DNA from 4 places in the Geodermatophilus sp. SYSU D01119 genome. Region 3 is predicted to be linked to each of the others. Evidence: riboswitches for the same ligand, from Rfam matches in the RefSeq annotation. Region 3 holds a riboswitch; each other region holds the start of a gene.
What was found. A riboswitch is a leader RNA that binds a small molecule or an ion and turns the genes downstream of it on or off. The one in region 3 is predicted to bind cyclic di-AMP.

Region 1 (7,379 bases), on a different contig from region 3:
GGCAGCGACTACGTGGAGCCCGCGCCCGAGCCCGAGCCGCCGCCCGCGGACCCGGCGCCGGCGCCCGGCCCCGGCGCGCCCGGGCCCGGCGGGCCGGCCCCCGCTCCCGAGGAACCCGCACCCGGCCCGCCGCCCGGGGAACCAGCCCCCGGCCCGCCGGCGCCCGGCGCCCCCGCGCCCGAGGGCGGCTGGCCCGGTGCCGGCGGCGGGTGGCCCGGCCAGCCCGCGGGCTGACCGAGCCGCTCGTCGAGCGCCTGGGTGAGCAGCCAGCCGCTGAGCAGCACCAGGTGCAGCATGAACAGCCACAGGCCGATGGCGACCACGGCGCCGACCGCGTCCAGGCCGCCGAACGGCGCGCCGAGGTCCAGCGGCAGCGACAGGAACAGCACGAAGCCCTGCAGGAACCCCGACAGGCAGGCCGCGGTGAACAGCGCGCCGCCGACCAGGGCGCCCCGGCGGTGCCGGCCGCCGGCCACCACGCCGAAGCCCCACAGCAGCGGCACGGTGAGCACGAACAGGACCGTGTAGTAGCCGACGAAGAACCGGCCGAGCGCCGGCCCGACGCCGTCCTCCCGGGCCAGGTCGGCCATGACCCGGGCGGCGAGCAGCAGCGGGTACAGCAGCAGCGGGGTGACGACGACCAGCGGCAGCGCCGAGAGCCGCCCCCGCCAGGCGGTGAGGTTCTCCCGTCGCTGGCTGAACCGCAGGAGCGCCCGCCGCAGGCCCTCCCCGTACAGCGACAGCGGCAGCAGGGCCAGGACGAAGCCGAGCAGGTCCACCCGGACCCCGGCCGCGACCAGGCGCTCCACCGCCTCCGGCGCCCCCAGCGGGGTGGGCAGCAGCTCGGCCAGCCGGGCGCTGAGCGCGCGCACCTCCTCCGGCGAGGTGACCAGGGCGGTGAGCCGCACCGCCACGAGCAGCAGCGGCACCACCGCGATGCCCGCGTAGAACGTCAGCCCGGCGGCGATCAGCGCGAGGTCGCGGCCGAGCAGCAGCCGACGGGCCCTGCCGAGCAGTCCCCGCGACTCCGCGCGCAGCCGGGCCGCCGTCCACGTCCGTCCCGGGCTCACCGGGTCACGCCACCAGCCGCCGCGTCCGCGCGCCCCTCGGGGAGACGATCAGTCGTCGGAGGTGTCGTCGGTGGTGGGCGCGTCGTTGCCCGGGTTGACCCCGGTCTCCTGGCAGCTGGCGTCGTTCTCGTTGCTGGCGTTCTCCCCGCTGGAGTCGCAGTTCGTCGGCCCGCGGGTGAAGTCGGTGTTGTCGCCGCAGGCCGTCAGGGAGCCGAGGAGGGCCAGCACGACGAGCGGGCGGGCGAGGCGCATCCGGGTGGAGGAGGACATGAGCAGACTCCTACACGTCCCGGGGCCGTCCCAAACCGGCGGGGTCCGGCGTCCTGGCGCCGGGGACACGCGGGGGTGAGCCATGTAATTACAAGAAACCGTTGTCACGGCGCGGTCACGGCCCCTACTCTCAGTACGTCCAACGGGGCGCTCCGTCACCAACCTGGGTGACACCCCGAGGACGCCGTCGAGCCGGTCGCCCTCCGGGGAGGCCGGGCCGGGGACCCACCGCAGTCCTGGGGTGTAGCGCGTGCCCGCACGCGCCGGGCGAGTCCACGTCCGAACCCGTCAGCTAACCCGGTAGGCGGCCTGGGAAGAGGAGAACTGGCGCGTGGCGTCCCTGCGCACGTCTGTCCCCGGCATGCCCGCGACCGGCCGCTCCCGCTGCCGCCGCGCCGTCCTCGCCCTCACCGGCGCCCTGGGCATCGGGCTGGGCCTGGGTGCGGTCCCCGCGCAGGCCGAGGAGCCCGCCACCGCCGCCGAGGCCGCCCAGCTGGTCGCCGCCCGCGGCCACGAGCTCGAGGTCGTCACCGAGCAGTTCAACGAGGCGCGCGAGGTGCTCAGCGCCCAGCAGGCCGCCGCCGAGGCCGCCGCCGCCACCCTCGTCCAGGCGCAGGCCGCCGTCGACGCCGCCCGCCAGCAGGTGGTCGGCATCGCCCGCTCGGCCTACACCGGCGACAGCATGGGCCCGCTCCAGGCGCTCATGACCAGCGCCGACGCCGACGAGTTCGTCAACCGCGTCACGCTGCTGCAGGGCGTCGCCGGCTACCAGGGCGAGCTGCTCGGCCAGGCCGCGGCCGCCACCGAGGCCGCCACCGCCGCGCAGACCGCCGCCGCCGAGCACGCCGCCGAGGCGCAGCGGCAGTACGACGCCGTCGCCGCCCAGCAGGCCGACCTCGAGAGCCAGATCGCCGACTACCAGGCCGACTTCGCCCGGCTCACCGCCGAGGAGCAGCGCGCCGCCCTCGAGGCCGCCGCGGCCGCGCACGCCGCCGAGGAGCAGCGCGCCAGCCGCGACGAGGAGCGCGAGGAGGCGCCGGCCTCCTCTACCGCCCCGTCCTCCTCGGGGTCCTCCGCCGCCCCGGCCGCGGCGCCGGCCAGCGGCGTCGCCGGCACCGTCGTCGCCACCGCCATGGCCCAGCGCGGCAAGCCCTACGTGTGGGCGGCCGGCGGCCCGGGCTCCTTCGACTGCTCCGGCCTGACGCAGTACGCCTTCCGCGCCGCCGGCATCAGCCTCCCCCACTCCAGCCGCATGCAGTCGCAGATGGGCACCGCGGTCTCCCGCGCCAACCTGCAGCCCGGCGACCTGGTCTTCTTCTACAGCCCGGTCAGCCACGTGGGCATCTACATCGGCAACGGCCAGATGGTGCACGCGCCCACGTCGGGCGACGTCGTCAAGGTCGCGAGCGTCGACTCGATGGGCGGCTACGCCGGCGCCCGCCGCATCGGGTGAAGGACCACCCCTCCCCCCACGCCTCGCAGGCTCGGCGCGGGCCCCTGAGGGGTGGCCGTCCCGACCCGAGGCCTACGGCCGCTGCCTCCTGACGACCTGCAGCAGCCCCCACACGAAGGCCGCGGTGTCGCCGGAGGGCAGCCGCACCTCCCAGCGGGTGACCACCTGCGGGTCGGCCTCCTCCGCGCCGGGCAGGCCGCTGACGTCGGCGACCACGTGCTCCCACACCCGGAGCCGCCCGTCGGCCGCAGGCGGCACCGGGGAGTCCGGCGCGCGCACCAGGTGCTCGTGCAGCACCGCGCCCTCGACGGTGGACACCACCTCCCAGCGCAGGTGCGGCCACAGCGGCAGTGGCCAGTGCCGCACGTCGAGCTCCAGGTCGCCGAACGGGCGCACCTCGACGCGCTCCGCGGGCCCGAGGACGGCGGCCCGCAGCGCCAGTCCGCGCGGCGCCCGCGGCGCGTGGTGCAGCGCCTGCCACCGGGTGTGCGCCGCGTGCGCCTCCGCGCGGGTGGCCCCGAGCCGCGGCAGGGCGGCGGCGACGAGGTCGGGCCGCAGGTCGGCCATCCGGCGCAGCAGCACGAGGCAGAACTCGCGCCGCGCCAGACCCCGCACGGGCCCGACCCTGCCACCCAGGTCACACCCCCGTCCGGGACACCCGGGCGCCCCGCCGCGTTGGACCCTCCGGAACCGACCCGCCCCCGGACCCGAGGACCGCACCGATGAACCCCCGCACCGTCGCCCTCGCCTTCCGCGTCGTCGCCGTCGCCGAGGCGCTGTCCTGGGTGGGCCTGCTGGCCGGGATGTACGTGAAGTACGTGCCCGAGACCTCCGAGGTGGGCGTGCAGGTCTTCGGGCCGGTCCACGGCGCGGTGTTCGTCGCCTACGTCCTCGTCACGCTGGTCGCCGCCCGCGTGCTGCGCTGGTCGCGCTGGACGGCGCTGCTCGCGCTCGTCGCGTCGATCCCGCCGCTGGCCACCGTGGTCTTCGAGCGCTGGGCCGTGCGCACCGGGCGGCTGGCGGTCCCCGCCCGCGCCTGACCTACGGTTCCGGGCATGCCCGAGCCCGTGCTGCCCGCCACCGCCCGCACCCTGCTCGCCCGCACCGCACGCGCGCAGCGCGACGGCCGGGCACCGAGCCTGGTGGCGGGTGTCGTCCGGGACGGCGGCCTGGCGTGGTCGGCCGGCCGCGGCGACGTCGCCGAGCCGCACACCGACGTCCAGTACCGGCTCGGCTCGATCAGCAAGACCGTCACCGCCGTCGCCGTCCTGCGGCTGCGCGACGAGGGCCGGCTCGGCCTCGACGACCCGCTCGAGGACCACGTGCCCGGCACGCCCTTCGGCGACCGGTCGGTGGGGCAGCTGCTGTCGCACCTGGCCGGCGCCTCGGCCGAGAGCCCCGGCGGCTGGTGGGAGCGGGTGCCCGGCGGCTCACTGGAGGAGCTCGCCCTCGACGGCGGCGACGTCGTCCTCGGGGAGGCCCGGCGCTTCCACTACTCCAACCTCGGCTTCGGCCTGCTCGGCGAGCTGGTCGCGCGGGCGCGCGGTCGCTCCTGGGACGACGTCGTCACCGCCGAGGTGCTGGCCCCGCTCGGCATGACCCGGACGACGCCGCGCCCCTCCGGCCGTGCCGCGCAGGGCCGGGCGGTGCACCCGTGGGCCGACGTCGCGCTGCCCGAGCCCGAGCACCACGCCGGCGTGATGGCCGCCGCCGGGCAGCTGTGGGCCACCCTGGCCGACCTCGCCCGCTTCGCCGCCTTCCTGCTCGGCGACACCGGCGACGTGCTGTCGCCCGCCACCCTCGAGGAGATGGCGGTGCCGGCCGGCGTCGACCCGTCCTCGCCGTCCTGGTCGTCCTACGGGCTGGGGCTGCAGGTGCTGCGCGTCGACGGGCGGACGCTCACCGGGCACGGCGGCTCGATGCCGGGCTTCCTCGCCGGCGTGTTCGTCGACCGCGAGGAGGGCACCGGCGGGGTGTCGCTGGCCAACACCACCAGCGGGCTGGACTCCGCGCTCGTCCCGGGCCTGCTCGCCGACCTGCGCGCCGCCGAGCCGCGCGTCGTCGACGCCTGGCGCCCGGCCGAGCCGCCGGTGCCGCTGGAGCAGCTGGGCATCTGGTACTGGGGCCCGGCGCCGCTGGCACTGCGCGCGGTGGCCGGCGGGCTGCTGCACCTCGGGCCGCTGCCGGGCCGCAGCGGGCGGGCCAGCCGGTTCCGCCGCCGCGACGACGGCACGTGGGTCGGCCTGGACGGCTACTACGCCGGCGAGACGCTGACGATCGCGGCCGACCACCTCGACGTCGGCACGTTCGTCTTCACGCGCACGCCCTACGACCCCGCCGCGCCCGTGCCCGGCGGCGTCGACGAGCGCGGCTGGACGGTGAGTTGATGGAACGGCCACCCTCCAGGGGCCCGCGCCGAGCGTGCGAGGCGTGGGGGGAAGGGTGGTCCTCCGTCAGGGACGGTCGAAGGCGTCCATCGTCGTCTTGACGACGGCGCCGTAGGCCAGGTGCGGCACGACGTCGCTGACCCAGTCGGTGACCGACCAGGTGCGCGGGTCGGTGACGCCCAGCACGGTCATCGGCCCGTTCGAGGCGACGAGCACGCCGAGCGTGGTCAGCAGCGTGCCCACCAGCGGCTGGGACCGGAAGCCGGAGGCGCGCAGCAGCCCGACGACGACGCCCACGCCGATGCCCGCGACCAGCCCGGTCATCGGCCCGAGTCCGGCGATCCGGTTCGACCGGTGCTCCTCGTCGCCCGGGATCGGCACGTGCGCCTTCCGCGCCAGCGCCTCCACCGTCTGCTCCGGCGTCGAGCTGGTGCCGCGCCCGCGGACGGTCATGTCCAGGTAGGTGACGGCGTTGAGCGCGGTGGTGCCCGCGGCCCCGGCGGCCGCGCCGCGCACCGCCCAGCCGAGCGTGCTGATCCCGCGCTTGCCCTTGCCGAACGTCCCCACGGGGGTGTCCTTGGCCATGGCCGAGGGTCTACCCGCGGGCGCGACCTGCGGAAACGGCGCACAGTGGAGGAGTGGAGGGAACGGCCGGGGACACGACGGCGGCCCTGGAGCGCGCGATCGGCGCGCTGCTCGAGGCCCGCGCGCCCGGGGCGACGATCTGCCCGTCGGAGGCCGCCCGCGCCGTCGATCCGGACGGCTGGCGCGGCTTGGTGCCGGAGGCCCGGGAGGTGGCCGGCCGGCTCGCCGCCCGCGGCGAGGTCGAGGTGACCCAGCGCGGCGCGGTGGTCGACGTCGCCACCGCCCGCGGGCCGGTGCGGATCCGCCGCGTGGCCGGCTGACCGTCAGCCGACCGGGGGCAGCGGGCGGGCGAGGAAGGCGGCGAGCAGCCGGGCGGTGCGGTCGACCGTGCCGGAGTGCAGCACCTCGTACCCGTGGGTGCTCAGCGTCGGCAGGCTGACCAGCGCCGCGCGCGCCGTCTGGCCCGTGGCCTCGGCCCGGGAGGCGTCGGAGTCGGAGGACTGCCAGACCGCCGTCTGCGGGTCCAGGCCGAGCTCGCGGCCGACGTCCACCAGCGCGTCGGCGACCGGGCGGTCGTAGACGACGGCGTCGTCGGCGTAGGCGACCACCGGCCCGCCGTCGACGGTCACCTGGTACTCGGGCTCGGCCGGACCGACGTCGAGGGCGATCGTCAGCTCGCCGGGCAGCGTGCGGCTCGCCCAGCCGGCACCGATGCCGCCCATCTCCTCGCTGGTGGTGGCGAGCAGGTAGGTGTCGGCGTGCGGGCGCCCGCGCAGCAGGCGGGCCGTCCCGACCAGCGCGGTCAGCGCTGCCCGGTCGTCGACGAAGGAGGAGCCGAGGTGGTCGCCGAAGCGGGTGAGCCCGCGCTTGTCGGCGTGCACGCAGACCCGGGTGCCGGGGTGCACGCCGGCGTCGGCCAGCTCCCGCGCCGACCGCCCGGTGAAGACGTACACGTGCGACCAGTCCATGGCCTTGTCGCCCTGGTCGGGCTTGGTCTCCCAGATGCGCGTGGAGTCGGTGGTCGTGTGCTCCGAGCCGAGCGTGAGCACGCCGGTGAGCGTCTCCCGCCGGCCGAGGACGGCGACCGGACCGAGGTCGAAGTTGCCCGGGTACATGACGCCGAGCGAGGTCACCCGGAGCGTGCCGTCGGGCTCCACCCGCTTGACCATCATCGACAGCTCGTCGAGGTGCGCGGCCACCCGGACCGGCGGTGCGGACCGGTCCGTCCCGTGCAGGAGGGCCACCAGGTTGCCGGCGGGGTCGACGGTCACCTCGTCGGCGAGCGGCTCGAGCTCGCGGCGGACGACGTCGCGCACCGCGCCCTCCTCGCCGCAGGGGCCGTAGGTGCGCAGCAGCTCGTCGAGCAGGTCGGGGAGGGGCGTGGCGTCGGGCACCGCCGTCCCCTACCCGGCCGGCGGCCGCTCTCCCGCGGCCCGCTCCAGCAGCGGGTCGACGCGGTGGTCGACGTAGCGGCGCAGCGCCAGCGCGGTGTCGGTGCGCTGGACGCCCCGCAGGGCCAGCACCTGCTCGGTGAGCCGCCACAGGTCGTCGGCGTCGACGGCGACCACCCGGACCAGCAGGTCGGCGGCCCCCGACAGCGCCGTCACCTCCAGC
Region 2 (7,379 bases), on a different contig from region 3:
CGGCGGCCTCGAGGTCGTGCGCGCAGGGGACGGCGTCGACGCGGGTGGCGAGGGCGACCATCTCGGTCATCCGGCTGCGCTGCTCGCTGGAGGTGAAGTAGCTGCGGACGCGGGTGCGCAGGTCGTTGCTCGTGCCGACGTAGAGCGGCTCGTCGCGCGGGCCGCGGAAGACGTAGACGCCGGGGCCGTGCGGGACGGCGTCGGCGAGGTGGCGCTTGCGGCGGCGCGCCGGGTCGACCTGGCGGGTCAGCCCGGTCAGCTCCTCCAGCGACGTCACCCCGAGCGGGCCGAGTCGTTCGAACAGGCCGTGGAGGACGTCGACGGTCGCGCGGGCGTCGTCGAGCGCCCGGTGGCACGGCGAGGTCGCGGCGGAGAAGAACGGCGCGAGGGTGGCCAGCTTGCAGTTGGGCACCTCGTCGCGGGAGAGCAGCCGGCGGGCCAGGACGGCGGTGTCGACCGAGGCGGCCGCGGGCCAGGCGGTGCCGGTCTGCTCGCAGGCGGCCCGCAGGAACCCCAGGTCGAAGGGGGCGTTGTGCGCCACGAGGACGGCGCCGCGGGCGAACTCGAGGAAGGCCGGCAGGACCGCGTCGATGCGCGGGGCGGTGGCCACCATCGCCGTCGTGATGCCGGTGAGCACGCTGATGTACGGCGGCACCTCGCAGCCGGGGTCGACCAGCGACTGGAACTCGCCGAGCACCTCACCGGCGCGGACCTTCACCGCCCCGATCTCGGTGATCGCGGAGTCCTTGGGCGACCCGCCGGTGGTCTCGAGGTCGACCACCACGAAGGTGACGTCGGCCAGCGGCGTCCCGAGCTCGTCGATCGTCGCCTGGACGAAGGGCAGCGGCTCGTGCGGGACCGGCCGGGTGCGGGGGAGCGGGCGGTCGCCGTGGGCGGGTGCCTGCTCGTGTCGCGGCGGCCGGGAACCGGCCCCGCTGGCGGGGAAGAGCACGGCGGGACGGTAGGCCGGGGGTCGGACAGTCCCGGGGAGGCGGCCCCGGCGGGGGTGCCGGGGGAGGCGCCGGACGGGGTCCCGGGCGGGCTCCCCGGCGCGGCGCCCGGCGTGTCCTCGCCCGGGCGGGGGAGCCGCGCCCGCACCGGTTGCGGCACCGGCACGGCCCGGACGACGATCGCGCGGCGGACCAGGGGGGTCCGGTCCAGTGAGGGTGGTCCGATGCGTGCGCGCTCCCGCCGGCGCGGCGCGGCGTCGCCCGGCGCCGCGGCCCTCGTCCCGGTGCCTGCCCCGGTGCCTGCCCTCGTGCTGGCCCTCGTGCTGGCCGTCACGCTCGCCGGCCCGGCGGCCGCGGCACCCAGCGACCAGCCCGGCGGCACCAGCGGCACCCTCGACAGCGCGGCGCTCGACCGCCTGCAGCAGCGCGCCGCCGAGGTGCAGGCCGACCTGCAGCAGCGGCAGGCCGAGGTGCAGGCGGCGCAGCAGGCGCTGGCCGCCGCGCAGGCCGACGCCGACGCCGCCCGGGACGTCGTCGCCGGCGCGGAGGAGGAGCTGGCCCGCCACCAGGCCGTCGTCGCCCGCTACGCCTCGGCCGCCTACCGCGACGGCGGCACGTTGACGCCGCTGTCGGTCCTGCTCAGCGGCGCCGACCCCGGTGACGTCGTCGCGGCCATCGGCTACCTCGAGGCCGTCGACGACCACACCGCCGCGACGGTGGGTGCCGCGGAGGCGCAGCGCCGGGCGGCGGTCGCCGAGCAGACGACGGCCGAGGCCGCGCTGGCCGAGGCGCAGCAGCGCGCCGACCAGCTGTCGGGCCAGGTGGCCGAGCTGCAGGCGAGCGCGGAGGCGGTCACCGACGAGCTCGACGTGGCGCTCGGCGACGTCGACCGGCAGCTGTCGGACCTGCAGCGCCAGCAGGCCGACGTCGACCGGCAGACGGCGGCCAACTGGCGGGCCTACCTCGACCAGCTCGCGGCGGCCGGGATCACCGCCCCGCCGGCGTCGGCGCTGCGCGACCCGGTCGCCGGGCTCCCCGGCGGGCTGGTGCCGGTCGGGGCCGCGGCGGGCGGCGCCCAGCGCGGCGCGGCGCAGCTCCCGCGCGAGCCCACGTCGCTGCTGGTGCTGCCGGCGGAGACGCTGGCCGCCGTCACCGCGGCCATGGACACCCTCGGGAGGCCCTACGCGCCCGGCACGGCCGGGCCGGACTCCTGGGACTGCGGGTCGCTGGTCTCGACCGTCTACCGCGACGCCGGGATCGACCTGCCGGTCGACCAGGCGGGGCTGTTCGCGGTGACGACGCCGGTCGACCTCGCCGACGTGCTCCCCGGCGACCTGGTGTTCCTCGGGACGCCGGAGTCGGGGCTCGGGCACGTGGGCATCGCCCTCGACGGGCAGACGATGCTGGCCGCCGACGGGCGGGCCGGCGCGGTCGTCGTCCGCCGGCTGCCGGCCGACCAGGTGCTGCACCTCGGCCGGCCGAGCCTCGGCCCGCGCGCGGAGGTGGTCCCGCCGGCCCCCACCGGCGGCGCGCTGCGCGTCGAGTGCGGCAACACCGTCTACCCGCCCAGCTTCGACGGCGCCCGGTCCTGGGGCGGCTACCCCAACGGGCTGATCCCGCCCAGCGCGCTGTGCCCGATCGGCGTGGGCTCGCACGCGCTGCGCTGCGACGCCGCCGCGGCCTGGCGGGCGATGAGCGCGGCCTACGCGGCGGCCTTCGGCCGGCCCGTCTGCATCACCGACTCCTACCGGACCTACGCCTCCCAGGTGCGGCTCTACGGGGAGAAGCCGGCGCTGGCGGCGGTGCCGGGCACCAGCAACCACGGCTGGGGCCTCGCGGTCGACCTGTGCGGCGGCATCGACACCTTCGGCACCCCGCAGTACGCGTGGATGGTCGCCAACGCCGGCCGCTTCGGCTGGCTGCACCCCACCTGGGCCGACCCGGGCAACGGCCGCGAGGAGCCCTGGCACTGGGAGTACGCGGGCAGCTGAGCCCGGACTGTCGGTGGCCGTCCCTAGCGTGCGGCGCAACCGACAGGGAGACCCGTCCCGCCCGCCGCCCGGCACCCTCCGGGCGCGCGGCGGGGCACCGGAGGGACACCGCCATGCTCATCGACTGCGACTCGTGCACCCTGCGCGGCACCGGCTGCGCCGACTGCGTCGTCACCGTGCTGCTCGGCGCGCCGCCGGCGGAGCTGGGCACCGAGCCCGTGCTGCTGCCGGTGCCGCCGGTCCCGGCCGCCACCGCGCGCACCGCGGCGGACGCCGGCGCGCCCCGGCCGGGCGTGGTCGTCGACTTCGACGACGTCGAGCGCCGCGCCGTGCGCGCCCTGGCCGACGGCGGCCTGGTGCCTCCGCTGCGTCACCGTCCGGCGGGGGAGTCCCGTCCGGGCGGGCGCCGCCGCACCGGCTGAGACGCAGGTGACAGCGCGGACGGGTACGCACCGGAGTGGCGCGGCTGCTCACCGTGTGTGTTCTCACAGTTCCCGGGGTCCGCGTTTGTCACAACTGCATCACGTCCGTACTGTGGCCGCGTCCGGCCGGGTGGTCGTCACCCACTGCGAGGTGACCTCGGCCGGTCACCGCCGAGTCACCGGACGCCACCCCCGGGTGTGCGCGAGGTGAGCCGGGGACCCACCGCAGCACTGGGGTGAGTTCTCACGGGCGCCGGTCCGCCGGGGTCCAGAGATAGGGCACGTCTTCCCAGCCCGAACCCGTCAGCTAACTCGGTAGGCGGTTGCTGAGGAAGAAACGGAGAGCCGCCGCCCGTGGCGACCCCCCGCCCCTCCCTGGGGCATGCCCGAGAACAGTCCGCGTCCCGCACCACCGCCCGTGTCGCAGGGCCGCACCGCCCCTCCCGCCGCCGCCTCCTCGGCCGCGTCGCGCTGGTCGGCACCACCGCCGCGCTGACCGTGACGCTCCTCCCCGGCGCCGCGCTCGCCGACCCGGAGCAGGCCACCACGCCGGAGCAGGCCGCCGAGCTCGCCGCCGACGCCGGCCGCCGCCTCGAGGCGGTCTCCGAGCAGGTGAACGAGGCCCGCGAGGTGCTCACGCAGCAGCAGGCCGCCGCCGAGGCCGCGGACCGCGCCCTGGCCGACGCCCAGGTGCAGCTGCAGGCCCTCGACGGGCAGATCCGCGAGGTCGCCCGCACCGCGTGGACCGGCGGCAACGACACCTTCGCCGGGCTCGAGCTGCTGATGACCAGCGACTCCGCCGACGAGTTCGTCAGCTCGCTGGCCACGCTCGACCAGATCGCCGGCCACACCACCGACGTGCTCGCCCGCGTCGGTGAGGCCGCCGCCGCGGCCCAGCAGGCCCAGGCCGACGCCGACGCCGCCGAGGCCGACGCGCAGCGCACCCTCGACGACCTCAGCGCCCAGGAGGCGCAGCTCGAGGACGACATCGCCGACTACCAGGAGCAGTTCGCCGCGCTCACCGCCGCCCAGCAGGAGGCCGCACTGGCCGCCCAGCAGGCCGGCGAGGCCGCAGCTCCCGCGGCTCCAGCGGCGGCCGGCGGCAGCACCGGCGCCAGCGCCCCGGCGGCGCAGGCCGCGACGTCCGAGCCCGCTCCGGCGGTGGCCGCGGCCGGCGGCGGGAGCGGTGCCGCCCAGGCCGCCGTGCAGACCGCGCTGGCGCAGGTCGGCGACCCCTACGTGTGGGGCGCCGGCGGGCCGAACGCCTTCGACTGCTCGGGCCTGACCCAGTACGCCTACGCGGCGGCCGGGATCAGCCTGCCGCACTCGAGCCGCATGCAGTCGCAGATGGGCACCGCGGTCTCGCGGTCGCAGCTGCAGCCGGGCGACCTGATCTTCTACTACAGCCCGGTCAGCCACGTCTCGATGTACATCGGCAACGGCCAGATGGTGCACGCGTCCACCTCCGGTGTGCCGGTGAAGGTCGTGCCGGTCGACTCGATGGGCGGCATCACCGCCATGCGCCGCATCGCCTGACGGCAGCACCCCACCAGCGAGGGCCGGTGACCCGATCCGGGTCGCCGGCCCTCGCTGCGTCCGGGGTCCGGTGCTCCCGGGGGCCGGGCCGCCCGGCGCGGCGCGCGCCTAGGATCGGCCGGGTGAGCTGGGCGGCGGGGTGAGCGGAGCCCGCCAGGAGGACCGCACCGGTCCCGCGGCCGCCCGCCGGTGGAGCGCCCGCCGCGCCGCCCTCGTCGTCGCCGGGGTGCTCGGGGCGGCGTTCGTCGTCGTGGTCGCCGTGCGCACGCCGTGGACGGTGCTGCCCACCCCGCCCGGCGGGGCGACCCCGGTCACCGACGACGCCGGGCTGCCCGCCGAGGTCGTGCGCCGCGCCGAGGCGCTCGCCGCCGACCTGCGGCCCGCGTCGCTGGCCAACCTCCTGCTCGGCCTCGCCGTCTCGGCGCTGTTCGGGCTGACCCGCCTGGGCAGCCGGCTGGTCGGCGCGCTCGGCCGCGCGGACGGCCGCCGCTGGCCGCTGACCGTGCTGGCCGGCACGGTCGTCCTGCTGCTCGCCGGACGGCTGGCCACGCTGCCGATCAGCGCGTACGGCGAGGTGGTCCGGCACCGCTACGGCCTGTCCACCCGCTCGTGGGGGCTGTGGCTGCGCGACGTCGCCGTGAACACCGCCATCGACGCCGGCCTGACCGCGCTGGGGCTGCTCGCGCTGGTGGCCCTGGCCCGGCGGGCGCCGCGGACGTGGTGGGCGTGGGCCTCGGCGGGCGCCGCGGCGCTCGTGGTGGCCGGCTCCTTCCTCTACCCCGTGGTGATCGAGCCGGCGTTCAACAGCTTCGCGTCGCTGCCGGCCGGGCAGCTGCGCACCGACGTCCTGGAGCTCGCCGAGGAGAGCGGCACGCCGGTCGAGGACGTCCTCGTCGCCGACGCCTCCCGCCGCACGACGTCGCTCAACGCCTACGTGTCCGGCTTCGGCTCCACGCGCCGCGTCGTCCTCTACGACACGCTGCTCGAGGAGGTGCCCGACGACGAGATCGAGTCGATCGTCGCCCACGAGCTCGGGCACGTGGCCACCGACGACGTCCTCACCGGCACGCTGATGGGCGCGCTGGGCGCGGCCGGGGCGGTGGCCCTGCTCGGCTGGCTGCTGTCCTGGGCGCCCCTGCTGCGCCGCGCGGGCGCGGAGTCGGCCGGTGACCCGCGGGTCGTTCCGCTGGTGCTGCTGCTCGTCGCCGTCGGCACGCTCGTGGCCACCCCGGTGCAGAACCTGGTCTCGCGGCACGTGGAGGCGCGCGCCGACCTGCACGCCCTCGACCTCACCGGCGACGCCGCGGCGTTCGTGGCGATGCAGCAGCGGCTGGGGGAGACCAACCTCTCCGACCCCAGCCCACCCGCGGCCTGGCAGTGGTTCTTCGGCTCGCACCCGACGACGGCCCAGCGGGTGGCGATGGCGGAGGACTGGCTCGGACTGGGCGGCCGGTGAGCCGCACGCTCGTCGTCACCAACGACTTCCCGCCGCGGCAGGGCGGCATCCAGACCTTCGTCGCCGCGCTGCTCGAGCGCCGCCCGCCGGAGTCGCTCGTGGTGCTCGCCTCCCGCTCGCCGGGCTGGGAGGCCTACGACGCGCAACTGCCCTACCCCGTGGTGCGGCAGCGGACGTCGATGCTCCTGCCCACCCCCGCCGCCGCCCGGGCCGCGGCGGCGCTGGTGGCCGGGCACGGGTGCGACACCGTCCTGTTCGGCGCCGCCGCCCCGCTCGGGCTGCTGGCGCCGGGGCTGCGGGCCGCCGGGGCGCGGCGCCTGGTCGGGATCACGCACGGGCACGAGACCGGGTGGGTCGCGCTGCCCGTCGCCCGGCAGCTGGTGCAGCGGATCGCGGGCGGCCTCGACGTCGTCACCTACATCAGCGAGTACACCCGCAGCCGCCTGGCGCCGGCGCTCGAGGGGCGCGCGCGGCTCGCGCAGCTCTCACCCGGCGTCGACGTCGACCGGTTCACCCCGGCCGCCGACGGGACCGCGGTGCGCCGCCGGTACGGGCTGGGGGAGGCGCCGGTGGTGGTGTGCGTGTCCCGGCTGGTGCCGCGCAAGGGCCAGGACGTGCTCGTGGCCGCCTGGCCGCGGGTGCTGGCCCGGCACCCGGGCGCGCGGCTGCTGCTGGTCGGCGGCGGTCCCGACGAGGCCCGGCTGCGCCGGGCGGCCCGCTCCCTCGGGGACGCGGTGGTGCTGACCGGCCCCGTGCCGACCGACCGGCTGCCCGAGCACTACGCCGCCGGCGACGTGTTCGCGATGCCCTGCCGCACCCGCCGCGGCGGCCTGGACGTCGAGGGCCTGGGGATGGTCTACCTGGAGGCCGCCGCGTGCGGCCTGCCGGTGGTGGCCGGCACGTCGGGCGGGGCGCCGGAGGCGGTGCTCGACGGCGAGTCCGGCACCGTGGTGCGTGACCCGCGGTCCCCGGAGGCGGTGGCCGCCGCGGTGAGCGCGCTGCTCGACGACCCGGCGCGGGCCCG
Region 3 (7,379 bases):
CCCCAGCGGTGCCCGGCAGTCGACCCTGCGCGCGACCAACCTCGCACTGGTCCTGCGCGCCGTCTGCGCCGACCCGGGCGAGCTGTCCCGCGCCGGGGTCGCCGCGGCCCTCGGGACCACCCGCGGGACGGCGGCCCGCCTCGTCGACGACCTCGTCGCCGGGGGCCTGCTCGACGAGGTGGAGCGCGGGCCCGCCGCCCGCCGCGGCCGCCCCGCCACCCCCCTGGCGCCCGGCGCGCGCCCCGCCGGCCTCGGCATGCAGGTCGACGCCGGGCTGGTCGCCGTGCGGGTGCTCGACCTGCGCGGCCGGGTGCTCGCCGAGCGGCTGCGCGAGGAGGACCTGCGCGACAGCGACCCGGTCGCCGCGCTGACACTGCTCGGCGGGCTGGCGGCCGACGTGCTCGGCGCGCTGCCCGCGGGCACCCGCGTGGTCGGGGCGGGGCTGGCGCTGCCGGGCCTGGTCGACGCCGGCCGCGGACTGCTCCTGCGCGCGCCGAACCTGGGCTGGTCGCGGGTGTGCCCCGCGGAGGTGCTGGCCGGCGCGCTGCCCGCGGACCTGGCGCCCGCGCTCGGCAACGAGGCCGACCTGGCCGCGCGCAGCGTCGCCGAGGACGCGCCGGGACGGCCCGGGCCGCACCGCGACTTCGTCTACCTCTCGGGTCAGATCGGCATCGGTGGCGCCGCGGTGCTCGGCGGGCGGGTGATGACCGGCAGCTCGGGCTGGGCGGGCGAGATCGGCCACGTCTGCGTCGACCCGGACGGCCCGGCCTGCCCGTGCGGATCGACCGGCTGCCTGGAGCGCTACGCCGGCCGGCTGGCGCTGCTCGCCGCGGCCGGGGTGCCCGCCGACGCCGGCCCCGACGAGCTGCGCACCCGTGCCGAGGCCGGCGACCCGGCCGCGCGGGCGGCGCTCGACGGCGCGGCGTGGGCGCTCGGCGTGGCGCTGGCCGGCGTGGTCAACGTGCTCGACATCCCGACCGTCGTCCTCGGCGGCCACCTGGCCGAGCTCACCGGCCTGCTGCGGCCGCAACTCGAGGACCACCTGGCCCGCCGGGTGCTGTCGGCCCGCTGGCGGCGGCCGGTGGTCGACTCCGGGAGCGCGGCGCCGGCCGCGGGCGCGACGGGAGCGGCGCTCCGGGCCCTCGACGCGGTGCTCGAGGACCCGGTGCGCTGGCTGCCGGCCTGAGCGGACCGGGTCCGGGGCTCAGCCCTGGTAGTTGACGTGCACGTGGTCGTAGTGGTTGGCGGTCACGCCACCGCGGTCCTCCATGCGCGACCACGACCCGCCCGGTGAGGACAGCATCCGCTGCTCCCAGATGAGGTAGTCGACGCCGAGCTCGGCCCAGTGGTCGATGTGGTACTGCACGATCGCGTCGCCGAGGGCGGCGTCGGACATGACCATGTAGTCCAGGGCCAGGCCCGACGGGTGCCCGCCCGGATCCGCGGCGCTGGCCCGGGTGCCGCCCAGGGTGATCGAGGCGGCGCCGGGGACGTTGCTCACCACGGCGTCGGCGGCAGCCTGCACCACCGGCTTCACCGGGCCGGAGGTGTTGCTGATCCGGGCCACGCGCGAGGCCGTCGTCCCCGACGAGGACGAGGACGAGGACGCCGACGACGAGGACGACGACGACGAGGACGACGACGCGGCGGTGGACTCCTGCTCGGCCTCCGCCGCGGCGGCGGCCTCGGCGGCCGCGGCCTCGGCGGCGGCCGCCGCCTCGGCGGCCACGCGCGCGGCCTCGGCCTCGGCGGCGAGGCGGGCGGCCTCGGCGGCCTGCGCGTCGCGGACGGCCTGGTCGGCGCCGGCCTGCGCCTGCTGGGCGGCGGTCTCGGCGGCCTCGCGGCTGCCGCGGCTGGCGGCGACCTGGCCGAGCGCCTCGATGTCCTGGGGCTGCACGGTCTCCGGCTCGGCGGCGGGCCCCGTGGCGGCCGACAGGCCCAGGGCCGCGGCCACGCTGACCGACCCCGACGTGCCGGCCTGCGCCTCGGCCGCCGGGTCGGGGGTGAGCAGCAGGTTGGCGGCCAGGGCGCCGGCGGCGGCGACGCCGAGCAGCAGCCCGGGACGGCGGACGGCGGAGCGGCGGGCGGCCGGGCGGGCGGTGCGGGCGGTCCGGGCGCTGCGGCGGGCAGCGCGCGGCGCGGCGGGGACGGTGATCTCCGCGGTGGGGGCGGCCGGCTCCGGCGTGCGGATCTCGGCGGTGGGGGCGTCCATGCGGGGCTGTGCTCCAGGGGTGCGGCCACGCGGCCCGGTGACGGGCACGGCGTGGCGGATGTGCGTGGCGGCTCCGGCGGTCCGCGGGACGCGGTCGGCCGGCGACCGGCGTCCGGGCGGGCCGGGCGGTCGCGGGACCGGCGTCGGGGACGGCCGGGGCGGTCAGATCCGGGGGCGCACCCCGGTGCGGCGGAGCCGGCGCGGGGGTGGTGCGGTGGTGCTGAGGGCGCGCGCCATCCGGCGGCTCTCCGTTCTCCCGATGGCCGCCTACCGGGTCAGCTGACGGGTTCGGGCGGGAAGCAGCCCTACCCGCGCACCGGACGGCGTCCGGCCGCGCGGGATTCACCCCAGTGGTGCGGTGGGTCCCCGGCTCGCCCCGGAGGGCGACTCGGCGGCATCCGCCCGGACTCCCCGGGCGGGGACGTGACGACCGGTCGGACGGCGCCACGGTAGACGTCGTTATCGGTCCGTGACAATCGCGCGCCCGCCGGGCGTGACGAGTGTCGCGCGCGTCGTCGGCGTGTCGCGCGGTTTCCCGCGGGCTCAGCCCTCGTCGGGCTCGTCCTCGTCGGGCTCGTCCTCGTCGGGCTCGTCCTCGTCGGGCTCGTCCTCGTCGGGCTCGTCCTCGTCGGGCTCGTCCTCGCCACCGGAGGCGCCGCCCGAGCCACCCTCGTCCTCGCCGGGCTCGTTCTCGTCCGGCTGGTTCTCGTCCGGCTCGTCCCCGCCGCCGGAGCCGCCGCCCGAGCCACCCTCGTCCTCGGTCTGCTCGACGCCGTTCCCGCCGCCCTCCCCGTCGCCCCCGCCGCAGGCGGTCGTGACGGGGACGACGACCGCGAGGACCAGTCCCACCAGGGCCGCGCGGCGGCGCGCGATCCCTCGGCGCTGCAGCGACACGGGTTCCTCCTCGTTCAGCCCAGCAGGCGGCGCAGGCAGTCGGCCTGGGTGCGCACCGACCAGAAGGCCAGCCGGGCGGGCAGCGCGACGGCGGCGCGGGCCACCCGGACGCCGAAGGCGAGCAGGTCGGCGTACTCGGCCGGGCGGGGCGCCGCCGGAGGCGGAGGCGCAGGCGCGGGCGCCGGCTCGGGGTCGTCGTCCCCGGGCGTGTCGTCCCCGGGCTCGTCGTCCCCGGGGTCGGCGGCGTCGGCGGCAGGCGCCTCGGCGCGCCCGGTGGTCGGCTCGGCCGCGGGCGGGGTCTCGGGCACCAGCAGGTCGAACGCGGTGCGCCGGCGCGGGTCGCGCAGCGAGGCGAAGGACGGGATCTCCGGCGAGGCCGGGCCGCCGTCGTCCTCGGTCGGGAGCGGCAACTGCGCCGGCGGCTCGGGCACGACCCGGCGGATGGCGCTCACCAGCCCCGGCCCGAGGCCCGGCACGGCGGCGAGCTCGCGTCGGGAGAGGCCGGCGAGCGCGGCGACGTCGGTGATGCCGGCGCGGGTCAGCGCGGTCACCGCCCGGGTGGGCAGGTCCAGCGTCGCGATCGTCCCTGCCGGCGCGTCCGGCGACCTGGTCGGCATGGCGGAGGACCCTAGTCGGCGCCGGTCAGCCGGCCGCACCGGCGTCCGGGGCGGACGGGACCGCCGACGGCGGCCCGGACGGGCCCGACGACGGCGCGGACGACGACGCCGACGACCCCGGCGACGTCGGCGCGGGGGCCTCCGGCTCCGACGGCGACGGCCCGACCGGGTCCGACGGCGCCGGGTCCGACGGCACCGGCTCAGACGGCACCGGCTCCGACGGCACCGGGTCCGACGGCACCGGGTCCGACGGCGCCGGCCCGGTCTCCACCGGCTCGGACGGCGCGGCACCGGACCCCTCGGGCGCCGGGTCCTCCGGCGCGGACACCCCGGCCCCCGGCAGCGGGGCCGCGGACCCGGCCGGCTGCGACGGGGCGGGACCGGACGGCGTGGTCCCCGACGGAGCGGCCGGCGCGGGCCCCGACGCGTCGCCGGGAGCGGCGGTGTCCGACGGCGCGGGCGCCTGCTCCCCGGCCGGGGCGGTCTCCTCCGCGGGCGCCTGCCCGGCCGGGGACGCGGCGGGCGGCGCGACCGCGACCGACAGGGTGACCGTGTCGCCGGCCCGCAGCGGCACGCCGACGGGGTCGAGCGCCGCGACGGTGCCCGGCTCGACCGCCGTCGTCTCCTCGGTCTCGCGGGCGACGGTGAGGCCGAGGGCGGTGAGGTCGGCGGCGACCTCCTCGACCGGCCGGCCCACGTGCTCGCCGGCGGTCAGCACCACCGACGACGCCGCGGCGGCGCTCCCGCCGGAGGGCGCGGACGTCTCCGCGGCCTGCGCCGGGGCCTGCCCGCCGGAGCCGCTGGGCCACAGCACCACGGCCAGCAGGCCGGCCAGCACGAGCGCCAGCACCGGGACGAGCAGCAGGGCGCGGGAGCGCCGGGAGGATGCCTGCGCCGTGTCGTCGCCCCCGTCGTCCCCGTCGCCCACCGGCCGGAGGCCGGGGACCGGGCTGGTCGGCGGCCCCGTCCGCACGGCGGTCGCCCCGGCGGTCCCCTCGATGGTCTCCTGCACCGCGGTGAGGAACGCGTCGGCGTCCGGCGGCCGCTCGGCCGGGTCCTTGACCAGGGCCGCGTCGATGAGGGAGCGCACGACCGGCGGCACGTCCTCGGGCAGCGGCTCGGGCTGCTCGCGCACCTGCTTGAGCGCCACGGTGACCGGGTTGGTGCCGTCGAAGGGCGCATGGCCGGTGAGCGACTCGTAGCCGACCAGGCCGAGGGCGTAGACGTCGCTGGCCGGGCTGACCCGCCCGCCGGCGGCCTGCTCCGGGGACATGTAGCGCGCGGTGCCGATGACCTGCCCGGTGCCGGTGAGCGGCACGCTCTCGGCGGACCAGGCGATGCCGAAGTCGGTGAGCTTCACCCCGCCGTCGGGGCGCACGAGGATGTTGGCCGGCTTGACGTCGCGGTGCACCAGGCCGGCGCGGTGCGCCTCGGCGAGCCCGGCCGCCGTCTGCTCGAGCACCGACAGGGCGGCGCCCGGCTCCAGCGGCCCGTCGGCCGACAGCAGCGCCGACAGCGGCGCGCCCTCGACCAGCTCCATGACCAGGTAGGCGAGGGACTCGCCGGTGTCGGCGTCGCTCGTCTCCCCGTAGTCGAGGACCGCGGCGATGTTCGGGTGGCTCAGCGCGGCGGCGTGCCGGGCCTCGCAGCGGAACCGCTCGAGGAACACCGGGTCGTCGGCGTACTCGCTGCGCAGCACCTTGACCGCAACCGGCCGCTCGAGCAGCACGTCGCGGCCGCGCCACACCTGGCCCATGCCGCCGCTGGCGATCGGCTCCACCAGCTCGTAGCGGCCGCCCAGCGTCTGCCGCCCGGTGCCCAGCGAGGTCACGTCCCGTGCTCCGTCCCGTCCGCGTGCGCGGGCCTGCTGCCCGCCTCGGTCGACTCCCCCCGGGAGCGGCCCGGCGACGGCGGTGCCGCCGCGAGCGCTCCAGGTGGGGTGCCCGGACGGGTGCACCCTCAACCGCCCGGGTGGCGTCCGACCGGTGTGGGGCTCGCCTCGGGGCCCGCGGTCCGCCACGATCCGCACAGTCCCGCGGCAACGGCGCCGCGGCCGTCCCGGAGGTCGCCCATGGACTCGGCCCTCAGCACCGTCGCCCTCCCCGCCGCGCTGGCGGTGATCATGTTCGGCCTCGGGCTGTCGCTGACCGTCGACGACTTCGCCCGGGTCACCCGCCGCCCGAAGGCGGCCGTCGTCGCGCTGGGCCTGCAGGTGCTCGTGCTGCCCGCGCTGTGCTTCGGGCTGGTGGCGCTGGCCGGGCTGGAGCCGGTGCTCGCCGTCGGCATGGTGCTGCTCGCCGCCTCCCCCGGCGGCACCACGGCGAACCTGTTCAGCCACCTGTACCGCGGCGACGTCGCGCTCAACGTCTCGCTGACGGCGGTCAACTCGCTGCTGGCCGTCGTCACGCTGCCGCTGCTCACCAACCTCGCGGTCACCGTCTTCGAGCCGGCCGGCGCGGACTCGATCGGCCTGCAGTTCGGCAAGACGGTGCAGGTCTTCGCGGTCGTGCTGGTGCCGGTGGCGCTGGGCATGCTCGTGCGGCGTGGCGCCCCGGCCTTCGCCGACCGCATGGACCGCCCGGTGCGCGTGCTGTCGGCGGTGGTGCTGGCGCTGGTCATCGTGGGCACCGTGCTCGCCGAGCGGGAGGACGTCGGCGGCTACCTGCGCCAGGTGGGCCTGGTGGCGCTCGCCTTCTGCCTGCTGAGCCTGCTGCTCGGGTTCGCCGTGCCGCGCGCGCTGGGCATCGGCCACCGCCAGGCGATCGCCTGCTGCTTCGAGATCGGCGTGCACAACAGCACGCTGGCCATCGCGGTGGCGATCAGCGTGCTCGGCAGCGTGGAGCTGGCGATCCCGGCCGCGGTCTACGGGGTGCTGATGTTCCCGGTGGCGGCGCTGGTCGGCTGGGTGCTGAGCCGCCGGGCGCCCGACCGCGAGGCCCAGCCGGCCTGAGCGCTCACCCTCCCGGGCCGCGCCAGCGCAGCACCTCCAGCGCCGCCGCGACGCCGAGGACGTTGTCGGCCAGCGGCCGGGGCAGCAGCTCCTCGGCGCGCGCCAGCCGGCGCAGCACGGTGTTGCGGTGGGTCCACAGCCGCTCGGCGGTGCGGGAGGCGTTGCCCAGCTCCTGCACGTAGGTGCGCACCGTCCGGCGCACGTCGGCGTCGGCGGTGAGCAGCCCGCCGAGGGTGTCGGCGAGGAACTCGTCGACCGCGGTCGGCTCGGCGGTGAGCAGCGCGACGAGCTGCACGTCCTCGTAGCGGGCCGCCTGCTGCGGGGAGGTCAGGCGGGCGAGCATCCGCTGGGTGGTCGCGGCGTCGAGGTGGCTGCGCCGGAAGCCCTCGACGTCGCGACCGGGCCGGCCGACGGCGACCCGGACGCCCGGCGTCCGGGCCAGCGACGGCGTCAGGTCGGCCACCCGCGGCGCAGTGCCCACCGGCAGCCACACCCACAGCGCGGCGGCGCTGGCCACCACGGTCAGCCGGCGCGGTGCGCCGGCGGCGCGGGTGAGCGCCTCGGCCGCCGCCTCGAGGTCCTCGGGCCCCGCGGTGCCGGATCCCGACCAGACGACGGCGGCGGTGTGCGGCCCGGTCAGCCCGTAGCCGAGCTGGGCCTCCGCGCGGGCGCGGGCGATCGGCGCGCCCTCCAGCAGCAGCGCCAC
Region 4 (7,379 bases), on a different contig from region 3:
TGGTGGTGATCAGCGTCGTCGACGTCGACAGCTGCAGCCGGCTGGTCTGCGCGGCGATGTAGGCCAGCGTGGTGGTGGGGGAGGACGAGAAGAACGGCGGGTTGTGGTGCTCGCCCAGGGCGAAGACGTCGAGCCCGACCTCCTCGGCCTTCTTCGCGATGGTGACCACGTCCTGGATCCGCTGCGCCTCGCTGGGCGTGCGGCCGGTCGTGGGGTCGGTCGTGATGTCGCTGACCGTGAAGATCCCGAACTGCATCTCGTCCTCCATCTAGTTGAGAGCGCAACTACGGTACCGTCTGCAACGCCGTGCGCCCGCAGGCATTCCCCAGGTGCGCGTGACCGTGCCGTGACCTTCCCGTCGCGTTCGGTGACCGGTCCGGCACGGCCGGATGTCCCCACTCCGCAGCCGTCCGCAGGGCCCTCCCGGGCCCGGCCCGCCGGCTCCCGGCGGTGGGAGCCTGTGATCACCGTCTCCGGTCCGCCGGGACGGGCCGGGTCGGACGCGCACCGAGGGGGAACCGGGATGGCGCAGCAGGATCAGGGCACCGCCCAGCAGCGGGCGGAGGACGGGGCCGGGCCCCGGCCGGGCGGTGGCCTGGACGGCCTGCTCGGCACGGCTCCGGTGTTCACCGGCGCCGTCCGCGGCTACGACCGCATGCAGGTCGACGCGTACGTGGACTGGGCCGAGACCGAGGTGCTCGTCCTGCGCCGCGAGAACGACCACCTGCTCACCCGCTACGCCGCCGTCTCGGCCGACCTGCAGGCGGCGCGCGCCCGGCTGTCCTCGCTCGTCCGCGAGCGCGACGCCGCGCCCGGGCCCGAGGAGGCGCGGGCTCTGTACGAGCGGGCCGAGCGCGAGGCCGCGGCGCTGACGGCCGCCGCCGAGGAGGAGGCCCGGCAGGTCCTCGACGACGCGCGGACCGAGGCCGCGGCCCGCCTGTCGGGCGTCGCGGAGATGCGCGAGGCGGTCGCGGCGTTGCGCGAGCAGACCCGGTCGGAGGCCGCGGCCGTCCTCGAGGCGGCCCGGCGGGAGGCCGACGGCCTGCGCCGCGCGGCCGCCGAGGAGCGCGACCGGCTGGACCGGGAGGCCGCCGAGGCGCGTGCCCGGGCCGACGCCGAGGCGCTCGAGCGGCGCCGCGCGCTGGAGTCCGAGCTCGCCCCGCTGTACGCGCGGTGCGAGCAGGCCCGCGAGTGGCTGCGCCGGCTGACCGGCCAGCTCGACGAGGCGCTCGCCGTCGTGGCCGGGGCGCTGCCCGGCGACGTCGCCGTCCTCGCCGACCGCCGCGAGTCCGCCGCCGCGGACGGCCCGGCCGCCCCCGCGGACGGCACCGCCGCCGCCGACGGCGGTGCGTCGCAGCTCACGGTGCTGCAGGGCGGCAGCCGGCCCGAGGTCGCGGCGGCCTCCTGACCGGCGCGGACGCCCGTCCGGCGGGGTCCCGCGGGACCCCGCCGGCCTCGGCCGTCCCACCGGCATCTCCGGTCCCGTGTTGTCACGGACCGGTAACGACGCCTACCGTGGCCGCGTCCGGTCGGTCGTCTCGTCCCCACCCGGGGAGCCTGACCGGACGCCGCCGAGTCGTGTCCGCACCCGTGGGCGCGAGCCGGGGACCCACCGCAGTCCTGGGGTGAATCGCACCCCGGCGAGCACCCGCTCGCCTGGTGCGTAGGGCTTCTTCCCGCCCGAACCCGTCAGCTAACCCGGTAGGCGGCTTCCGGAAGGAACGGAGAGTCTCCGCATGCCCGCCTCCGGGCCTCCCCGGCCCGCAGGTGCAGCCGCGCGCGCGATGCGCGCCCCCGCGTCCGCCTGACGCCGGCTCCCACCTGCCTGCCACCGGCGCCCCGCCGCCGGGACCCGTGGACCGCGACATCCGCCAGACCGCGCAGCGCCGCCCCTGACCGGGGCTGCCGCGCACTCTCCCTCGGAGCACCCACCCCCTCATGCGTTCCCGTACCCGCACCGCCGCCGCCGACGCCCCCGCGACCGTCGAGGCCTCCGCCGTCGACAGCACCGCCGTCGAGTCCGTCACCGAGAGCACCGACACCGCCGTCCTCGACGCCGTCCGGCCCGCGAGGGCCCGCCGGGCCCGCCGCAGCTCCCCGCCGATGGGCCCCCGCCGCCCCGCGCTGCTGCTCGGCGCCGCGGCCGCCGGCGCGCTCGTCGTCGGCGTGCTGTCCGCCAGCAGCCCCGCCGCCTCCGCCGGCACCGAGACCGTCAGCGCCTCGGTGAGCGTGGCCGAGCAGCTCGGCATCCCGCAGCAGCCGGCCGGCTCCGCGACCGTGGTCGAGCAGACCGACCTCGCGCCGCTGGAGGACCTCGCCGCCTCGCGCAGTCAGCGCTCGGCCGAGGAGACCACCGCCGCCCAGGCGCAGGCCGCCGCCGACCAGGCCGAGCTCGACCGCCGCGCCGCCGAGGAGGCCGCGCGGATCGCCGCCGAGCAGGAGGCCGCCCGCCGCGCCGCCGAGGAGGCCGCCCGCGCGGCCGAGGCCGCCGCCGCCGAGCAGGCCGCCGCCGCGGCCGCCGCGCAGCAGCAGTCGACCTCCGCCGCCGCCCCGGCGCCGGCCGCCTCCGCCGCCCCGGCCGCCCGCGGCTCCTTCAAGGAGTACGCGATGAGCAAGGTCGGCAGCGGCGAGCAGTTCTCCTGCCTCGAGAGCCTGTGGGGCAAGGAGAGCGGCTGGAACCCCAACGCGCAGAACCCGAGCAGCACCGCCTACGGGATCCCGCAGTTCCTCGACTCCACCTGGGCCAGCACCGGCATCGCCAAGACCTCCGACGGCTACCGGCAGATCGACGCGGGCCTGATCTACATCGAGGAGCGCTACGGCTCCCCGTGCGCGGCCTGGGCGCACTCCCAGTCGACCGGCTGGTACTGACCGGCACGGTGACGGAGGCCGGTACCCGGGTCGTGCCCGCGGGGTTCGTCCGTGCGCACACCCAGGTCCGGCGTCCGTCGCTGGTCCCGGAGGTGCGGCTGCACGTCGCCGACGACGTCGTCGCCCTCTGGGAGGCCATGGAGGACGCCGCCGGCGGCGCCGGTGAGGCGCCGCCGTTCTGGGCGGCCGCCTGGCCCGGCGGCCAGGCGCTGGCCCGCGCGGTGCTCGACGGCGCGGTGCCGCTGGCCGGCCGGCGCGTGCTCGACCTCGGGTCGGGCAGCGGCCTGGTCGCCGTCGCCGCCGTGCTCGCCGGCGCCCGCCACGTGCTCGCCAGCGACGTCGACCCGTTCTCCCGGACGGCGGTCGGCGTCAACGCGGGTCTCAACGGGGTGGCCGGCATCAGCGTCACCGGCGACGTGCTCGACCGCGAGCCGCCCGCCGTCGACGTCGTCCTGGCCGGCGACGTCTGCTACGACCGCGAGATGACCGAGCGGGTGCTGCCCTTCCTCGACCGGGCCCGCGCCCGGGGCTGCGAGGTGCTGGTCGGCGACCCCGGCCGCCCCTACCTCCCGCACGAGCGGCTCGAGCCGGTGCTCGCCCTCGACGTCCCCGAGACCGAGGGTCCGGGGCTGCGCCGCACCACCGTCTGGCGGCTGCCCTGACCCGCTGCGGCTAGCGTCCGCGGCGTGCGCCCCTTCGACTTCAGCGGCACCGCCGTCGTCACCGGAGCCGCCAGCGGCATCGGCGCGGCCCTGGCGCCGCAGCTCGCCGCCCGCGGCACCGACCTCGTCCTGCTCGACCGCGACGGCGACCGGCTCGAGCGCGTCGCGGCCTCGGTGCGGGCCGCCTCCCCGGCGCGCACGGTGGACACCGTCGTCGCCGACCTCGCCGACGCCGGGCAGGTGCGCGGGGCCGCCGACGCCCTCGTGCGCGACCACCCCGCGACGACGCTGCTCGTGAACAACGCCGGCGTCGCGCTGGCCGGCCGGTTCGACCAGGTGACCCTCGAGGAGTTCGACTGGGTCCTCGACGTCAACCTGCGCGCCGCCGTCCGGCTCACCCACGCCCTGCTGCCCACCCTGCGGGCGCACCCCGGCGCGCACGTCGTCTGCGTGTCCAGCCTGTTCGGGCTCATGGCGCCGGCCGGGCAGGTGGCGTACGCGACGAGCAAGTTCGCCGTCCGCGGGTTCGCCGAGGCGCTGCGCCACGAGCTCGCCGACGACGGCGTGGGCGTCACCAGCGTGCACCCCGGCGGCATCGCCACCCGGATCGCGGAGACCGCGCGGCTGGGCAGCGGCGTCGACCCGGTGGAGGCCGCGCGGGGCACCGCCGAGTTCTCCCGGCTCCTGCGCTACCCGGCCGACCGGGCCGCGCGGCGCATCGTCGAGGCGGTCGAGCGCCGCCGCCCGCGGCTGCTCATCGGCGCCAGCGCCGTCGTGCCCGACGTCCTCGTGCGGCTCGCGCCCGGCTCCTACGGGCGGGCCCTGGCCGGCGCGGCGCGGCTGGCCGGCCTCCGCCGCGGGGCCTGAGCCCGCCGGTGGCCGTCCACGTCGGCACGTCGGGCTGGAGCTACGACCACTGGGACGGCGTCCTGTACCCGCCGGGGACCCCGCCGCGGGACCGGCTGGCGCACTACGTGCGCCGGTTCGGCACCGTGGAGCTCAACGCGAGCTTCTACCGCTGGCCGCGCACCGCCGCCTTCGCCTCGTGGCGGCGGCGGCTGCCCGAAGGCTTCCAGCTGTCGGTCAAGGCCCCGCGCGGGCTCACCCACGCGAAGCGGCTGTACGGCCCCGAGGCGTGGGTCGAGCGGATGACCGCGGCCTGGCACGAGCTCGGCCCCCGGCGGGCGGTGCTGCTGGTGCAGCTGCACCCGGCGGCGGCGCGGGACGACGCCCGGCTCGCGTACTTCCTGGCGCTGGTGCCGCCGTGGATGCGGGTGGCCGTGGAGTTCCGGCACCCGAGCTGGCACGACGAGGCCGTGTTCGGGCTGCTGGAGCGGCACGGCGCCGCCTACTGCGTGATGAGCGGCGCCGGACTGCCGTGCGTGCTGCGCGCGACCGCGCCGTTCGTCTACGTCCGGCTGCACGGCCCCGACCCGGCGCACCTGTACGCCGGCTCCTATCCCGACGCCGACCTGCGCTGGTGGGCCGACCGGATCGGCGAGTGGGCCGGGCAGGGCCGCGACGTCTACGCCTACTTCAACAACGACGGCCACGGTCACGCCGTGCGCGACGCGGAGACGCTGCGGGCCCTGGTCGGCTGAGCGCGGGCCCGCCGCTGCCGCGAGACTGGGCCGGGACCCGCCGGGAGCGGCGGGCGGAGCCGGGGGAGGACGACGTGACCGAGCCGGAGGAGACACCCCGCGACGGCGGCCGCGTGGCGCGCACGGTCGAGGACTTCGTCACGCAGCTGCGCGGCTTCACCGACCGGGCCACCCGGCTCGCCGCGGGGGCGGTGCCGTCGGGGTTCACGCTGCCGCGGCTGCCCTCGCCGCCGGGGGCGTTGTCGGCGGCGCAGGTCCGCTCGATCGCCGCCTCGGTGAAGGCGCAGCGGCAGCTCATCGAGGGCCTGGTCGGGCAGCTGCAGGCCTTCGACGAGCAGCTCGCCGTCTTCGAGCGGATCCTCGACCCGCTCGTGGAGTGGAGCTCCACCTGGGCGCGGCTGGAGGAGTCCTTCGCCGACGTCGTCCGCCGCTCGCCGCCCCAGCCGGGTGGGCAGTCCCCGTCCGCGTAGCCGGCCCCGTGCAGGGGCCCGCCGCGAGCGTGCGAGCGGTGGGGGGCAGGGGGTCCTTCGTCAGTCCTCGAAGCAGGCGGTCAGCGCGCCCACCACCAGCGGGACGTCGAGCGCCGAGGCCAGCTCGCGGCAGGAGTGCATGGCCAGCATCGGCGCGCCGACGTCGACGGTGGCCAGCCCCAGCCGGGTCGCCGTCAGCGGGCCGATCGTGGAGCCGCAGGGCAGGTCGGCGCGGGAGACGAACTCCTGGACCGGCACGCCGGCCTCGGCGCAGCGCTCGGCGAACCAGGCGCCGCCGGCCGCGTCGGTGGCGTAGGCCTGGTTGGCGTTGACCTTCACCACCGGTCCGCCGCCGAGCTGCGGGGCGTGCGCGGGCTCGTGCCGGTCGTACCGGGTCGGGTGGACGGCGTGGGCCATGTCGGCCGAGACCAGCCGCGAGCGGGCCAGCGCCCGGGGCAGCGCCTGCGGGTCGCCGGGGTCGGTGACCGCCACGACTCGCCGGACGACGTCCTCGAGGAAGCTGCCGCGCGCGCCGGACATCGAGCCGCTGCCCACCTCCTCGTGGTCGTTGGCCACGAACACCTGGGTGCGCCGGCCGGGCGCGGCGGCGAGCAGCGCGGTCACCCCGGCGTGGCAGCTGGCCAGGTTGTCCAGGCGGGGCGCGGCGATCCACGTGCCGTCGGCGCCGGTGGTCCCGGCCGGCTGGGTGTCGGCGAGCACGAGGTCGGAGGCGAGCACGTCGGCGGCCGCGACGCCGACCGCCGCGGCGAGCGCCTCGGTCAGGCCGGGCTCGGTGCCGAGGTCCCGCGACCACACCGGGACCAGGTGCCGCTGCGGGTCGAGGGTGAGGCCCTCGCGCACCGAGCGGTCGAGGTGGATGGCCAGCGACGGCAGCCGCAGCGGGGCGCCGTCGAGCCGGACCAGCTCGGTGTCCCCGCCGCGCAGCACCACCCGGCCGGCCACGGTGAGCTCCCGGTCCAGCCAGGTGTGCCACAGCCCGCCGCCGTAGGGCTCGACGCCGACCAGCCGGTAGCCCGCTTGCCGGACGTCGGAGCGCGGGCGCACCCGGAAGGTGGGGGAGTCGGTGTGCGCGCCGACCAGCCGCATGCCCGCCTCGGCGAGCGGCGCGGCGCCCAGCCGGAAGGCGACGACGCTGCCGCCGCGCACGACGGCGTACAGGCCGCCGGGGGCGAGGGTCCAGGCGTCGTCCTCGGCCAGCACGGTGGCGCCGGCCGCGGTCAGCCGGCGGGTGAGCTCGGCGACGGCGTGGAAGGGGGACGGGGAGGCGTCGACGAGGGCCCGCAGGTCGTCGCCGAGGGAGAGGCCGGAGGAGAGGTCGGGCACCCTGCGATCCTGCCCGACGGACCGATGGCTGCCCGACCCCGGTCGTGAATGGTCATGCGTGGTCGTGCATAATCTCTCTCGTGTCCAAGGTGCTCACGTCCCTGCCCGTCGGCGAACGCGTCGGGATCGCCTTCTCCGGTGGTCTCGACACCTCCGTGGCGGTCGCCTGGATGCGCGACAAGGGCGCCGTCCCCTGCACCTACACCGCGAACATCGGCCAGTACGACGAGCCCGACATCGCCTCGGTGCCCGGCCGCGCCTCCGCCTACGGCGCCGAGATCGCCCGGCTGGTCGACTGCCGGGAGGCGCTGGTCGAGGAGGGCCTGGCAGCCCTGACCTGCGGCGCCTTCCACATCCGCTCCGGTGGGCGCAGCTACTTCAACACCACCCCGCTGGGCCGCGCGGTCACCGGCACGCTGCTGGTGCGCGCG

Region 1: linked by a shared signal. The riboswitch ahead of ACI79X_RS08795 (C40 family peptidase) and the one ahead of ACI79X_RS02970 (hypothetical protein) in region 3 are both predicted to bind cyclic di-AMP.
Region 2: linked by a shared signal. The riboswitch ahead of ACI79X_RS16110 (C40 family peptidase) and the one ahead of ACI79X_RS02970 (hypothetical protein) in region 3 are both predicted to bind cyclic di-AMP.
Region 4: linked by a shared signal. The riboswitch ahead of ACI79X_RS05235 (aggregation-promoting factor C-terminal-like domain-containing protein) and the one ahead of ACI79X_RS02970 (hypothetical protein) in region 3 are both predicted to bind cyclic di-AMP.

Annotation. Positions count from the first base shown of each region.
Region 1 is NZ_JBJGYL010000008.1:183,926-191,304, reverse strand. It holds partial or broken gene ACI79X_RS08810 (penicillin-binding transpeptidase domain-containing protein) at 1-234, shown strand, start outside; partial or broken gene ACI79X_RS08805 (YhjD/YihY/BrkB family envelope integrity protein) at 252-1,070, opposite strand; gene ACI79X_RS08800 (hypothetical protein) at 1,119-1,340, opposite strand; cyclic di-AMP (ydaO/yuaA leader) riboswitch at 1,528-1,664, shown strand; gene ACI79X_RS08795 (C40 family peptidase) at 1,672-2,793, shown strand; gene ACI79X_RS08790 (hypothetical protein) at 2,866-3,408, opposite strand; gene ACI79X_RS08785 (DUF3817 domain-containing protein) at 3,516-3,833, shown strand; gene ACI79X_RS08780 (serine hydrolase domain-containing protein) at 3,849-5,180, shown strand; gene ACI79X_RS08775 (hypothetical protein) at 5,247-5,765, opposite strand; gene ACI79X_RS08770 (DUF3253 domain-containing protein) at 5,819-6,085, shown strand; gene ACI79X_RS08765 (M42 family metallopeptidase) at 6,089-7,159, opposite strand; gene ACI79X_RS08760 (Lrp/AsnC family transcriptional regulator) at 7,169-7,379, opposite strand, start outside.
Region 2 is NZ_JBJGYL010000021.1:23,559-30,937, forward strand. It holds gene ACI79X_RS16095 (DEDD exonuclease domain-containing protein) at 1-952, opposite strand, end outside; gene ACI79X_RS16100 (NlpC/P60 family protein) at 1,175-2,941, shown strand; gene ACI79X_RS16105 (hypothetical protein) at 3,055-3,363, shown strand; cyclic di-AMP (ydaO/yuaA leader) riboswitch at 3,523-3,701, shown strand; gene ACI79X_RS16110 (C40 family peptidase) at 3,862-4,899, shown strand; gene ACI79X_RS16115 (M48 family metalloprotease) at 5,039-6,355, shown strand; gene ACI79X_RS16120 (glycosyltransferase family 4 protein) at 6,352-7,379, shown strand, end outside.
Region 3 is NZ_JBJGYL010000003.1:54,873-62,251, reverse strand. It holds gene ACI79X_RS02975 (ROK family transcriptional regulator) at 1-1,186, shown strand, start outside; gene ACI79X_RS02970 (hypothetical protein) at 1,205-2,212, opposite strand; cyclic di-AMP (ydaO/yuaA leader) riboswitch at 2,461-2,616, opposite strand; gene ACI79X_RS02965 (hypothetical protein) at 2,756-3,106, opposite strand; gene ACI79X_RS02960 (DNA-directed RNA polymerase subunit alpha C-terminal domain-containing protein) at 3,121-3,723, opposite strand; gene ACI79X_RS02955 (protein kinase domain-containing protein) at 3,749-5,554, opposite strand; gene ACI79X_RS02950 (bile acid:sodium symporter family protein) at 5,795-6,673, shown strand; gene ACI79X_RS02945 (PucR family transcriptional regulator) at 6,678-7,379, opposite strand, start outside.
Region 4 is NZ_JBJGYL010000005.1:81,625-89,003, forward strand. It holds gene ACI79X_RS05225 (LLM class flavin-dependent oxidoreductase) at 1-256, opposite strand, end outside; gene ACI79X_RS05230 (DivIVA domain-containing protein) at 524-1,408, shown strand; cyclic di-AMP (ydaO/yuaA leader) riboswitch at 1,560-1,724, shown strand; gene ACI79X_RS05235 (aggregation-promoting factor C-terminal-like domain-containing protein) at 1,939-2,871, shown strand; gene ACI79X_RS05240 (class I SAM-dependent methyltransferase) at 2,880-3,533, shown strand; gene ACI79X_RS05245 (SDR family NAD(P)-dependent oxidoreductase) at 3,558-4,400, shown strand; gene ACI79X_RS05250 (DUF72 domain-containing protein) at 4,409-5,134, shown strand; gene ACI79X_RS05255 (hypothetical protein) at 5,209-5,604, shown strand; gene ACI79X_RS05260 (M18 family aminopeptidase) at 5,665-6,948, opposite strand; gene argG (argininosuccinate synthase) at 7,029-7,379, shown strand, end outside.